DNA from 2 places in the Mesobacillus thioparans genome. Region 1 is predicted to be linked to the other one. Evidence: riboswitches for the same ligand, from Rfam matches in the RefSeq annotation. Region 1 holds a riboswitch; the other holds the start of a gene.
What was found. Region 1 has a riboswitch for cyclic di-AMP ahead of ACNAZ4_RS06450 (potassium channel family protein). Riboswitches for the same ligand answer to the same signal wherever they lie in the genome.

Region 1 (6,078 bases):
GCTTATCTTATCCTGGGTTCGCGGGAGCTGGCAGAGGATGCTGTCCAGATTGCCCTGGAGGATTGTTATCTCAGCATTATGAGGGATGTGGAGATCCGCCATTTTAAAGCCTGGTTTTACCGCCTAGTCTATACCCGATCGATTGATGTTTATCGGAAGCAAAAAAGGAATCAGTTTACGGATATCGAGGGGAATCCTGAAGCAATCACCAGAATGAAAACCGAGTCTGCTCAGGAAAAGGCTGTTGAAAAGGAAACGAGACAAGAAATGCTCCAACTAATCACTGACTTAAAAGAAGAGCAGCGAATTCCCCTGCTGCTGTTTTATTACGAGAACTTGTCTGTAAAAGAAATCAGCCTGATTCTCAATGAAAACAACAATACCGTTAAAACCAGGTTGGCCCGGGGCAGGAAAAAGCTTGGCGAGCTCATGAAGAAGGATCGACACTTTCAATTGGAGGAGAAGTCATATGGGATTTGATAAGGATGAATTGCAGACCCCTGTTTCGCTAGAAAAATTCGCAACAAATTTGCCTGGACGATTCGCTGTAGGAGAGTTTGAAGATGCAAGGATCGATCGTGTTGGACGTGAGCTTGAAGGGTTCAATAAAGCCCTTAAAAAGCAGTGGACTTTCTGGAAAAAGGCTGGTGTAACTACAGCCGCAATCGCAGCAGGCTTCCTGTTATTTGTCGGCTCAGGATTTGTTTCTCCGACGATGGCGAAGATGGTCTCGAAAATACCGCCGTTAAGCGTAATGTTTGCTAATCCCCACCAAGACCTGACAGAGCGGTTGACTCAAGCCTTGAAGAAAGAAGGATATCCTGTTAAGCAAGTGAACCAGTATGTTGGTGGCAAAAACGAAGGAATCACTGTGCAATTGGCTGCTTCTGAAAAGCAGGTAAAAGAAATGGAAGCAGGTGTGAAAAAAATCGGCCTTTCGATTGTCCAGGGTGACGAATTCAAAGGAACCAAGGTCGAAGACTATATTATAAAAGTAAGACAATACCACGAACCATCTGAAAAATGGAAACAAGAGCAAGCTGAAATGGATAAGGAAAGTGAAGAAGTTTTCGAAATCGTCCAGGCTGCGCTGAAGCCATTTGATTTTAAACATAGCATCGGTTTCAGCTCGGATTCGGTTGAGTTGGAGATCCCGAGCATAGAGAAGCAGGAAAAAGTGGATGAAATACAAAAGGCTGTGAAAGATTCCCTCGCCGCTAATGGCAAAAACCATATCGAGGTCAAGATCAGAAAATTCAACTTGGCCAAACGAGAACAATATGCACGGTGGAGTAACGCGGTCTCAGGAATTGGCCATGAATTTATGACGTATAAAAAATATAAAGTATCAGGCGTTGGATATAAGAGCAGCGATGGTTTAATGACCATTTTCATCACAATGAAATTGAAGAGCACGGACGAAGGAGCAGCCGACCATGCTACCGACCTTTACACAATGGCCGAGGAATTTATCAAGTCTGATGAGATATGGCCACTTGTAAAGCAAGATCCATATAAAATTGTGGTAAGAACAAAGGATAAGAAAGAATTCACGATCGAGGACGGACAGAAACTGTTTAAATAACACTAAAGGCAAAGGGTAATTTCCCTTTGCTTCTTTTTATGTGCTGATCCCCTTTACACTTGGGGCAATCTTATTTGAATTTCGTGTAATTTTTTCATTTTGATACATTGAATATAAAGTTTTAGCAGACCTTATCATAGAGAAATAGGACCTTGTTGCAAACAAATTGTTTGGCTTGTATGCAATCTTGAATCATAATGAAAACTGCTTGTTTATTAATCGAGAAAAATTTTGAGGAGGAATGAAATCATGATCTCACTAAAAGGAAAAACAGCTATCGTTACTGGAGCAGGCAGAGGAATTGGACGTGCAGTTGCGATTGCTCTTGCCAAAGAAGGAGTCAATCTTGGATTGATTGGCCTGACGATGTCCAATCTTGAAAAACTCACTGAAGAGCTTGAGCAGTATGATGTGAACATTTCCGCTGCATCTGCGGATGTTTCTGAACTTGAAGCAGTTCAGCATGCCGTGGAACATATCCAATCAGACCTTGGTGCGATTGATATTTTGGTCAACAATGCAGGAATCGCAAAGTTCGGCGGTTTTATGGATTTATCCCCTGAAGAATGGGAAAAGATTGTCCGCGTCAACCTGATGGGTGTTTACAACCTGACAAGAGCGGTTTTACCTGAAATGATCGAACGAAAATCCGGAGACATTGTGAACATCTCTTCCACAGCAGGCCAAAAAGGAGCACCAGTCACTAGTGCTTATTCAGCTTCGAAATTCGCAGTCCTAGGATTGACAGAATCTCTGATGCTTGAAGTCAGGAAGCATAACGTCCGCGTAACGGCTTTGACTCCAAGTACCGTTGCAACCGATCTCGCAGTTGAAAGCAACCTGATCAGCGGAAACCCTGAAAATGTCATGCAGCCAGAAGATTTAGCCGACCTTCTAGTAGCAGGGTTGAAACTGCATCCAAGAGTGCTCGTGAAAACAGCTGGATTGTGGTCAACCAATCCGTAAGACTAGGAGACCATAAAAAGTCTGAAAATCACTGCTGATAATATTGAAAAATAAAAAATCGCTTAACGTCATTGTTAAGCGATTTTTGTTTATGGTTCATTTAAAGGTCTTGATTATATTGCTGCCTCACCCCGTAAGAACATCTTCCCTTGGATACTTAATTCTTGATTCAGTTGCATTTGCAAGTGAAAAAGCCATTGTCAATGGGCCTAACTTCCCTGCAAACATAACAAAAATAATCACTGCTTTTCCTATCATAGTAAGGGATCCTGTTATTCCCATAGACAATCCTACGGTTCCAAAAGCAGAAATAACCTCAAAAACGACTTGGATGAATGGAGCCTCTTCTGTAATATTTAAAATAAAAATCCCAAAACAAATTAAAAAAAGGGCGATTGTCGATATGGCCAAAGAGCGCAAAACAATCGTAAGGCTGATAGCCCTTTTTCCTAGAACTGTTTCTTCTTTACCCTTCAGAAAAGTAATGACAGAAAATAAAATGACCAAAAACGTTGTTAGTTTTATGCCTCCACCAGTAGAAGCACTACCTGCGCCTATGAACATTAGAATTAAAAACAAGAAAATTGTATCTTCCTGTAAAGCCGATATATCCAGGGAGTTAAATCCAGCAGTTCGCGGTGTTACTGCTTGAAAATAGGAAGCCCATAATTTATCTCCAAGTGAATTCAGACCCCCAAGTGTATTGGGGTTATGGTATTCCAGGACAAAAATAATAAACATGGCCACGAGGTTAATAATGAATGTACCTATAATCATCATTTTGGAGTGGAGGCTCAATTTACCGAAACTCTTTTTCCTCCACATGTCAGCTAAAACCGTAAATCCAATTCCCCCTATGATAAACAGGAAAGTAATCACGATATTGATGATCGGATCACCCACGAATCCCATCAAACTGTCGGACCATAATGCAAAACCGGCATTGTTAAACGCTGAAATTGAATGAAAAAAACTATAATAAAGTCCTTTGGCCCAACCAAATTGAGGCACCCAGCGGATAGCCAGCAGGAACATGGCAATTGTTTCAATCGTTAAGGAAAATATGAACAAATTCCTGACTAACAGGATGACCCCGCCGATGGATGTTTGATTTAATGCCTGCTGCACGACAATTCGCTGTTTAATGCCAATTTTCTTGCCTAATACCATATAAATTAGGATTGCAAAAGACATGATCCCCAATCCTCCCAATTGGATAAGGGAGACAATCACTATTTCACCGAATAGAGTAAAAGTTGATTCGGTATCAACAACAGCCAGACCAGTCACCGTCATGGCTGAGGTAGCTGTGAACAAAGCATTCAGCCAGGTAATGGAGTCTTCCGTTGCAAAAGGCAATTTCAACAAAATGGTTCCTAAGGTTATAAACACAGCAAAGACTAAAACAAGTAACTGGGAAGGATTCAGGTTAATAACGCTTTTTTTCACCTATACCCCTTCTCTCTCGAAACGGTTTATATCCGAGTTGTGGCCCATCACGATCAAAACGTCTCCCATTGAAATGACTTCATCTGCAGGTGGCGAAACAATGATTTCTTGCCCCCTTAGAATGCCAACGATGTTGCATCCATATTTCGCCCTTATATCCAGGTCAGCTAATGACTTATTATGTATTTTTTTCGTAGCCACAATCTCCACCATGCTATACTTTTCCGACAACTCAATATAATCAATGATCTTATCTGAGACAATATGGTTTGCGATCCTTTTGGCCATATCCCGTTCAGGATGGATCACCCGGTCTGCACCCACTTTTTCAAGAACTTTTGCGTGATTATCATTATGTGCTTTAGCCCAAACCGTTGGTACACCCATTTCTTTTAAAATCAGGCATGTCAAAACGCTTGATTCAATATTTCCACCGAAAGAAACAAATACATGATCGATATTTTTAATCCCAACTTGTTTAAGACCTTCTTGATCAATACCGTTGAATTGTACGGCATGGGTTACATACTGTGCGTACTGATCGACTTTATCTTGATCAATGTCAATTGCTAAAACCTCAGCACCTAATTCATAGAACTCTTTTACAAGACTACCTCCAAAACGGCCTAAGCCCAAAACAGCGTATTGCTTTTTCATGTCAATTGCACATCCCTTCAACTTTAAAAAGACCATTCTTAATTAAGAATGGCCAATGGCGTTCATCAACCCTTCTCTCTAATGGACCTGCGGAGTTAGCTGTCGGATTAGGGACTGAGAGTATCCCTTCTTAGCTTTAAGAAGCTAAGATTCACCCCAAGATAAACAATGTTTATCAGAAATGGTTTCCCCGCTCAAAGATTCGGCAAAAAGGTCTTTATGGAAATAATATATAAAGGTACGCCTTTCATTTTCTTTTGTCAAATATTTATTGAACTTGACGTTTTAGACTGGTTGCCGAACCGGCACTCTTACTAGAATGACTGCTTTGATCTCGTTACTCAGTTAGTCTGTTCCTTCTGATAATCTCTGATTTCTAACAAAGTAGAATGAATATTATTTAATGCCACCAAAATAATGCCTAACATCGCAAAGGTTACGATTTCCTGTGTGATAAAGGAAATAACACCAAGAATAAATAAAAACAGTGTATTTTGCCAATCCTTCACTTTACACAACCACCAATCATAAAAAATATATAAAACTCTAACTTGATGATCAATAATTAAAACTCAAGTTTATCTTTATTCCTTCTCCTGAAAAGTATAAATAATAAAATCAATGAAATGATAAACATAATTGCAAAATACAAACTAAATAAACCAGGAATCACTGATGTCATACTATTTGAGTCTTGTGAAAACACGAAAAGTGAACTACAGCTGAATGCCAGTAAATGGACCAATGCCATAATGATAACCGCTTTTCGTGAATGATTGAGATTCGATTCCTGTAGACCTTTTATCTTTTTAGACAAATGAACGGTAAAAATTAATAAAGCCAGAGCATAAATCATCACCAGTACGTACAAAGGAATCATTGAAGGCGTGAGGTGAAGGTTGAAGATGTGCTCCGCAATCCCCTTTTCATCTAGCCAAAAAGCCAGGTGTGCCACAAATAGAACCATACAGACTCCTAGAAATTTCAATTCACTCATCACTATTTGAAAATACATATTCTTAGTTGACATAGCCACTCACTTTCAATCAATTTTTTCTTTTTCTAACATTCTTATATCAAAAATCAGCAATTGAAATGCTGAAAATGAAACTATTGGTAAAATGAATATAAGGTGATAAGAAATGGTGCTTCCGTAACTTGGGCCTCTACTAAAATATTAGCTGTACCCTCCATAATAATTGATATGAATAAAGCTAAAGTAATACTCAATACACCTTTTATTCCTTTTCGTTCAACATTACTTTCGCTTAAACACCCTACACAGATTTATAGCAATATAACGAGCAGTATTAAAACCATTGCTTCCTCTCCTTTTTCTAACTTCCTAACATCGCTCATCATTCTTATGTAAGCCATTTTAGCTCTATAAGAGTACCATTGAAGCGGAATGATACCCATAT
Region 2 (6,078 bases), on a different contig from region 1:
TTAAAATCAGGACGGTGAGGATACTTGCCTGGATGTCGTCTCCTATGGCAACAATGACGGTCTCAAAATTCCTGATGCCAACAGCCCTCAATGTCTGCTCATCAGTCGAATCCCCGATTACTGCATGTGTTACAAACTCTTTATAGTCTTCGATATGCTGCTCACTTTTATCAATCGCCAGTACTTCGTGTCCTTCATGATAAAGGGTGGTGGCAACACTTGATCCGAAGCGCCCCATCCCGATTACTGCATATTGCTTTGCCATAATTATTATCCTCCTACCCAATCATCACTTTTCCAGCTGGATGCCGATAATGAGTTTCTTTTCTTTTTCTTGCCACTGCAAACGCAAGTGTCAATGGACCAACCCGGCCCGCAAACATCGTTATAAGAATCAGGATTTTTCCATATGATGACAGTTCAGGCGTCAAGCCCATCGATAGGCCGACAGTTGAAAAGGCCGATACAGCCTCAAAAAAGAGCATCAAAAAGTCTTTCCCTGGTTCCGTAATCGTCAAAACCATTGTAATCGAACCTACTAAAAATAGCGCAATCAGCGTAACCGTCAGTGCTTTCGAAATAATGCTGTAGTCCACTCGTCTGCCAAAAAAGGTGACATCTTCGCGGCCGCGAATCTGCGACTTGACTGCGCCTAACAGGATGGCGAAGGTAGTAGTCTTGATGCCTCCGCCGGTGGAACCTGGCGATGCACCTATGAACATCAGGAAAATGATCAAAAATAAGGTGGACTGTTTAAGGTCCGGGATATTCAGGGTGTTGGACCCTGCTGTTCTTGGTGTTACGGCCTGGTATAGCGCCCCGAACATTTTACCAGTCATCGACATAGGCTTCAAGGTCGATGGGTTCTTGTATTCAAGAATGAAAATCATCAGCGCGCCTGCGAACACAAGGATACCGGATACGCTGAGGACGATTTTCGAATGCAGCGATAGCCTTCTAGTCCTTCGATATTCATACAGCTCGTTCATGACAATGAAGCCGATGCCGCCAAAGCTGATCAAAGTGATCATCGTGATATTGACGATTGGGTCTGAAGTATATGCGGTAAGCCCTTTGTATCCACCCATTATATCAAATCCGGCATTATTGAAGTTCGAAATCGCGTGAAAAAACCCATAGTAAATGGCTTTTCCTGCAGCCATATTCTGTGAAAATCGCATCGATAGAATGACTCCGCCTGCAATCTCGATTACCGCTGTAAAAAGGAAAATCCGTTTGACAAGCCTGACAATCCCTTCGACCGTCTCGTTATTCAATGACTCCTGGATAATCAGCCTTTCTTTGAACGAAATTCTTTTTCCTAAAATAAATGCAAGCAGTGTGGCAAAGCTCATGAAACCAAGCCCGCCAATCTGGATCATCGACAGGATGATCATTTCCCCAAACTTGGTGAAGGTATCACCTGTGTCGACGACAACAAGGCCTGTTACACAAGTTGCGGATGTTGCCGTAAACAAGGCATCCAATAACGGGAGGCCTCTGCCATCAACTGTGGCGGATGGCAAGGTAAGCAACAATGTCCCCAACAGAATAATCAAGCCGAACCCGAAGACAAGCACTTTTGGCGGGTCCAGACTGAATAACAATTTACTGCGCATGGCCCTTCCCTCTTTCCTTAGTATGAGGAATTATGCGTCTAATATTTCTTGCAGGGACTAATGCTTGATTGGCTCCTGATATAATTGGAGCATCTATAATCATGCAAAACAAAAAAGCCCCCAGAGGCTAAAAGATATCAGCCTTGTGGACTTTTGGATCATCGTCACACAAGCTTCATCTTCCTCTTCTGCAACGCTTGCGAAGTTAGCTGTCGGATTAGGGCTCAGAATAGCCCCGCCTTAAGAATAAGGCTTCACCCCAAGTGGACGTATCCACAAAATTGGTTCCCCCGCTCCTGCCGGATTTAGCGATTTAGAAATATGAAACTCATTCTGTTTTAGGTTCCAGAAATATGAAACTGTTGTAATCATACTCCTCCGCATTTCGGTTGTAAACATGAAAAGGAAGGCAAAAATGACGTATTCCATTCATTTTTTTCCAATAATGACAAAATATCAATGAGTTTCTCACTGAATCGCTGTTTTTCTTTGTTTTACACTCCCGTTAAGTCAGTAACCAATCTGTCCGCCCTTGGGACGCGGTTTATAGTCGGGGAATTAAAGGTAAATAATAGGGTTATCAAAACTGTTTGGAGGTGGTTTCGGATGAAAGCGATGATTATATTGAATCCTTCTTCAGGAAAAGAAAAAGCGAATGATTATGCAGAAAAAATAGAAGAAACCTTGCGAAGCAAATATGAGGAAATAGAGATCAGAAAAACGGAAAAAGAGGGCGATGCCGCTGCATTTGCGACCGAAGCCTGCGTTGGTATGTATGATGCAGTCATAGCTATGGGCGGCGACGGAACAATCAATGAAGCCATCAACGGACTAGCCGAACAAGAACACCGGCCTGCTTTTGGGATCATTCCGCTCGGGACAATCAATGATTTTGCCAGGGCGCTCAATATCCCGTTGGACCCTTATAAAGCAATTTCAATTTTGGAGGAACAAAATCCTCGTCCTGTCGATATCGGCAAGGTTAATGAGTCTTATTTTGCTAATGTTCTTGCCGTTGGAGCGATTGCAGAAGCCTCTTATAATGTGAGCGCCGAACAAAAAACCAGGCTCGGTCCACTGGCTTATTTTATGGAAGGAGCTAAGTCCTTCCTGAATGGTGAAGCGATTGAAATCAGTGTAGAACACGAAGGCGGGAAATGGGAAGGAGAAACCTACCTTTTGCTAACAGCCCTGACAAATTCCGTTGGCGGATTTGAGGCACTTGCTCCTGAAGCAGACGTAAATGACGGTGAATTCCATACATTTATCATCAAAAAGCTATCCATCCCAAAAATCGCTACACTCATCCCTTCCCTTTTAAAAGGAGAATTGGAAGAAAGCAAAGAGGTCGAATATATACGTTCATCCTATCTGAATGTAACCTCCGACAAAGCGCATGTGGTGAATATCGACGGAGAAGAAGGAGAACCGCTGCCGTTCAGTGGAAAAGTCCTCCCGGGTCATCTCGATATTTTTGTGCCATCTAATCAAAAAACCTGAACAGGGACTTCACCCTGGCTCAGGTTTCTTTAAGTCTTATTTTACACTTGAATCAAAGTTATAGAAGAACTTCGCTGTGATGGAGCCATCTGCATTTTCCTTGATGCCGGTTACATGGATACCGGAATCAGCAGGTGTAGCACCGTAACCTTTCCAGAAGTAGTAAGATCCTGTGTGTACATTCCCGGAAACAGGAGTGATCTTGCTGCCAGACTTGAAGAAGTCACCAGCATCACCGCGGTTAAGGTTCTTCTCAAGATCATATTTCCCGTCTGCCTGCAGGACAGATAGGCCGTAGTGAGTTACCACATCGCCATTGCTTGCCGTCTGTGATTGGTTGTACTGGAAGCGCTTGTTCATCCAGTTTTCAACGTTGTTCGGACGGAATCCGGCTGTCTGGTAGAGGTTGATGACATTTTCATCAACATGCCACGCAACTAAACCGTGAGCATCTTTACCCTGACGGACCATACCTTTGTTGAAGCCATCCTGCTGCATGTTTTCAAACAGGAAGTATTCAGTGCCATTCGAACCCGGAACTTCCATCTTGACGATTCCGTTGTCAGCAGTTGCTTTGTTTACAGCTGGTAAAGTGATTTCTTTTACACCACTTTTAGGTGTTACTTCGATTGGATTAGCCCATCCCAGGAAAACCTTTGAGAATGGATCGAAGTGTGTCGGTGAGTTTCCGCCGTACTCAGCTTTATCCGGATAGCGCATCCATGAACCGCCTGCCATCATCGAGTAGTTTCCTACACCTTCTGATGAGTACAGAGTGTCATAGAAATCAGGCAATCCTAAAGCATGTCCAAATTCATGGGCATAAACGCCAGTCTGCACGGGGAATGGACCTGTTTTCGCTTCTTCTTTATACGTGTTAGTCGCTGCATCGAAACCTGCTACGTTACCGCCGATTCCTGGCTGGATGTTGTAGTTGTTCACGACTACGCCATCATAAGTCATATCTTCTTTAACCGTTTTTCCAATCCATTCTGACTGGCTCATGCCAGCATAAACATCTGCAGGCTTTCCAGTTTCATAGTATTTTCCATAGTAAAGCGCGCTGAGCAAGCTCCACTTGTGTGACCAGAACTGTGCCGGGTCACGGCTGTATTCAGCTCCAGTACCTTCATGGATCACGAATACGTTTGGAACTTCGCCATCTTCATCTGCATATTTTGAGAAATCGACTTGATCATCTGCTGCTTTCAACAGGTCACGGATGAATTCGCCAGTATGGGCGTCACCGTTTACGTTGCCAAGCTTGTACACTCCGCCTTCAGCATATGTTCCTTCCTGATCAAGGTAGTAAGACGCTCCCTTAGGAAGCTCAACCCATACAAAGTCGGTATCTTCTTTGCGGACCAGATTGGTTTTTCCGTAACTTGATTCCTTATATGCATTCTGCATCGTTCTGTCTTTTGGAACATCTGGGCCATCATACTTTTTGAATTGCTCCAGTTCATACGGATTGTACTCTTTACCGAAAATGAGGTCTTCGTAGTAATGTGGCGGAACCTGCCCTGGCATGTCGCCAACCGGTTCATCTCCATCCTTATACTTTGCCAGAATGACCAGTACCGGAATGTCGCCATTTGCTTCCTTGTATGCAACATGATTGTCGCCCGGCTGCTGGAATTTCGCACCATTATTTGCGATTTTCTCTGCAGGATCAACCTTTGAAATATCGATTCCTAATTCCTTCGCTCTATCAACAAGCTCAGGAGCAGCACCTACATGGTGAGCAAGGCTTAGTTCATATTTACTTTGCTGCTTAACCGCGTAATCATTTGCATTAACACCCGCAAACACTGCGCTGCCCGCTAAAGCAAGGGATAGTGCCGAAGTTGAAAGGACTTTTAACAATACATTCACTCCCTATTAGAATATTTCCATTTCCTAAATAATATAAAATATTCAGTATATTCTAAATAGGGATAAATGCTTATTTAATAGGTTTTCCGATGTGCCGAAAGGCTTAATTCTATGGTTATTTTTATAAAATTTAACTACATTACCCTAATAAACCATTTAAAAGATTACTTCTACTTATCTTAAGTTTTTACTGCTTATGACAACTTTTTTTAGCCCTACCTGACTTTTGACAGATTGGAGATATTCATCATGAAAGCTGTCAAAATAACGCTGCTTTCTTGGCAACTATGAGCCTTTCCTCTTGAAACCTGTCAAAATAACCAACGCTCGTCCAAAAAAAAAATAAAAAGACTCCGCCACAGCGGAGTCTTTACGATAAATGAATTTTAAAGGATATCCATCCAGATTTTGATTGCTGTACCAAGGATTAGTACTGCGAGGATGTATTGAAGAATCTTTGTGTTTACTTTTTTACCAGCGTTTGCACCTAATGGTGAGGCGATCAGACTTGCCACAACCATGATCATTGCTGGCACGAAATCTACTTGGCCAGTGGCAATCTTACCTACTGTTGAACCGATAGATGAAATGAATGTGATTGCCAGTGAAGTGGCGATCGTCATCCTTGTTGGGATTTTCAAGACGACGAGCATGATCGGTACCAGCAGGAATGCTCCCGCTGCACCAACGATACCGGCGCCAACACCTACGATCAAAGCGAAGAATGCGGCAAGCCATTTGTTGAATGTTACCTGGTCGAGCGGGATGTCATCGACGTTTTTCTTAGGGATGAACATCATGACGGCTGCAATCAATGCAAGGATACCGTATACAAGGTTGATGCCGCCTTCAGACATGAAACGGGAACCGTAGCTTCCGATCAAGGAACCAACAAGGATTGAGGATCCCATGTAAATGATCAATGTCTTGTTCAGGTATCCGCCTTTACGATAAGCCCAGACACCACCGATGGTCGCGAAGAAAACCTGGACCGCGCTGATCCCTGAAACCTCATGGGCGCTGAATGCTGCAAGGCCGAACAATGGCGGAATGTATAATAGCATAGGGTATTTAATGATTGAAC

Region 2: another riboswitch for cyclic di-AMP. It lies ahead of ACNAZ4_RS11335 (TrkH family potassium uptake protein); the one in region 1 lies ahead of ACNAZ4_RS06450 (potassium channel family protein).

Annotation. Positions count from the first base shown of each region.
Region 1 is NZ_CBCSFH010000002.1:390,703-396,780, forward strand. Features, by position in the region: gene ACNAZ4_RS06430 (RNA polymerase sigma factor) at 1-480, shown strand, start outside; gene ACNAZ4_RS06435 (DUF4179 domain-containing protein) at 470-1,585, shown strand; gene ACNAZ4_RS06440 (3-ketoacyl-ACP reductase) at 1,835-2,551, shown strand; gene ACNAZ4_RS06445 (TrkH family potassium uptake protein) at 2,678-4,000, opposite strand; gene ACNAZ4_RS06450 (potassium channel family protein) at 4,001-4,657, opposite strand; cyclic di-AMP (ydaO/yuaA leader) riboswitch at 4,727-4,883, opposite strand; gene ACNAZ4_RS06455 (hypothetical protein) at 4,999-5,166, opposite strand; gene ACNAZ4_RS06460 (hypothetical protein) at 5,223-5,624, opposite strand.
Region 2 is NZ_CBCSFH010000006.1:14,079-20,156, forward strand. Features, by position in the region: gene ACNAZ4_RS11330 (potassium channel family protein) at 1-265, opposite strand, end outside; gene ACNAZ4_RS11335 (TrkH family potassium uptake protein) at 279-1,619, opposite strand; cyclic di-AMP (ydaO/yuaA leader) riboswitch at 1,798-1,940, opposite strand; gene ACNAZ4_RS11340 (diacylglycerol/lipid kinase family protein) at 2,226-3,119, shown strand; gene ACNAZ4_RS11345 (M6 family metalloprotease domain-containing protein) at 3,156-4,985, opposite strand; gene ACNAZ4_RS11350 (sulfite exporter TauE/SafE family protein) at 5,381-6,078, opposite strand, start outside.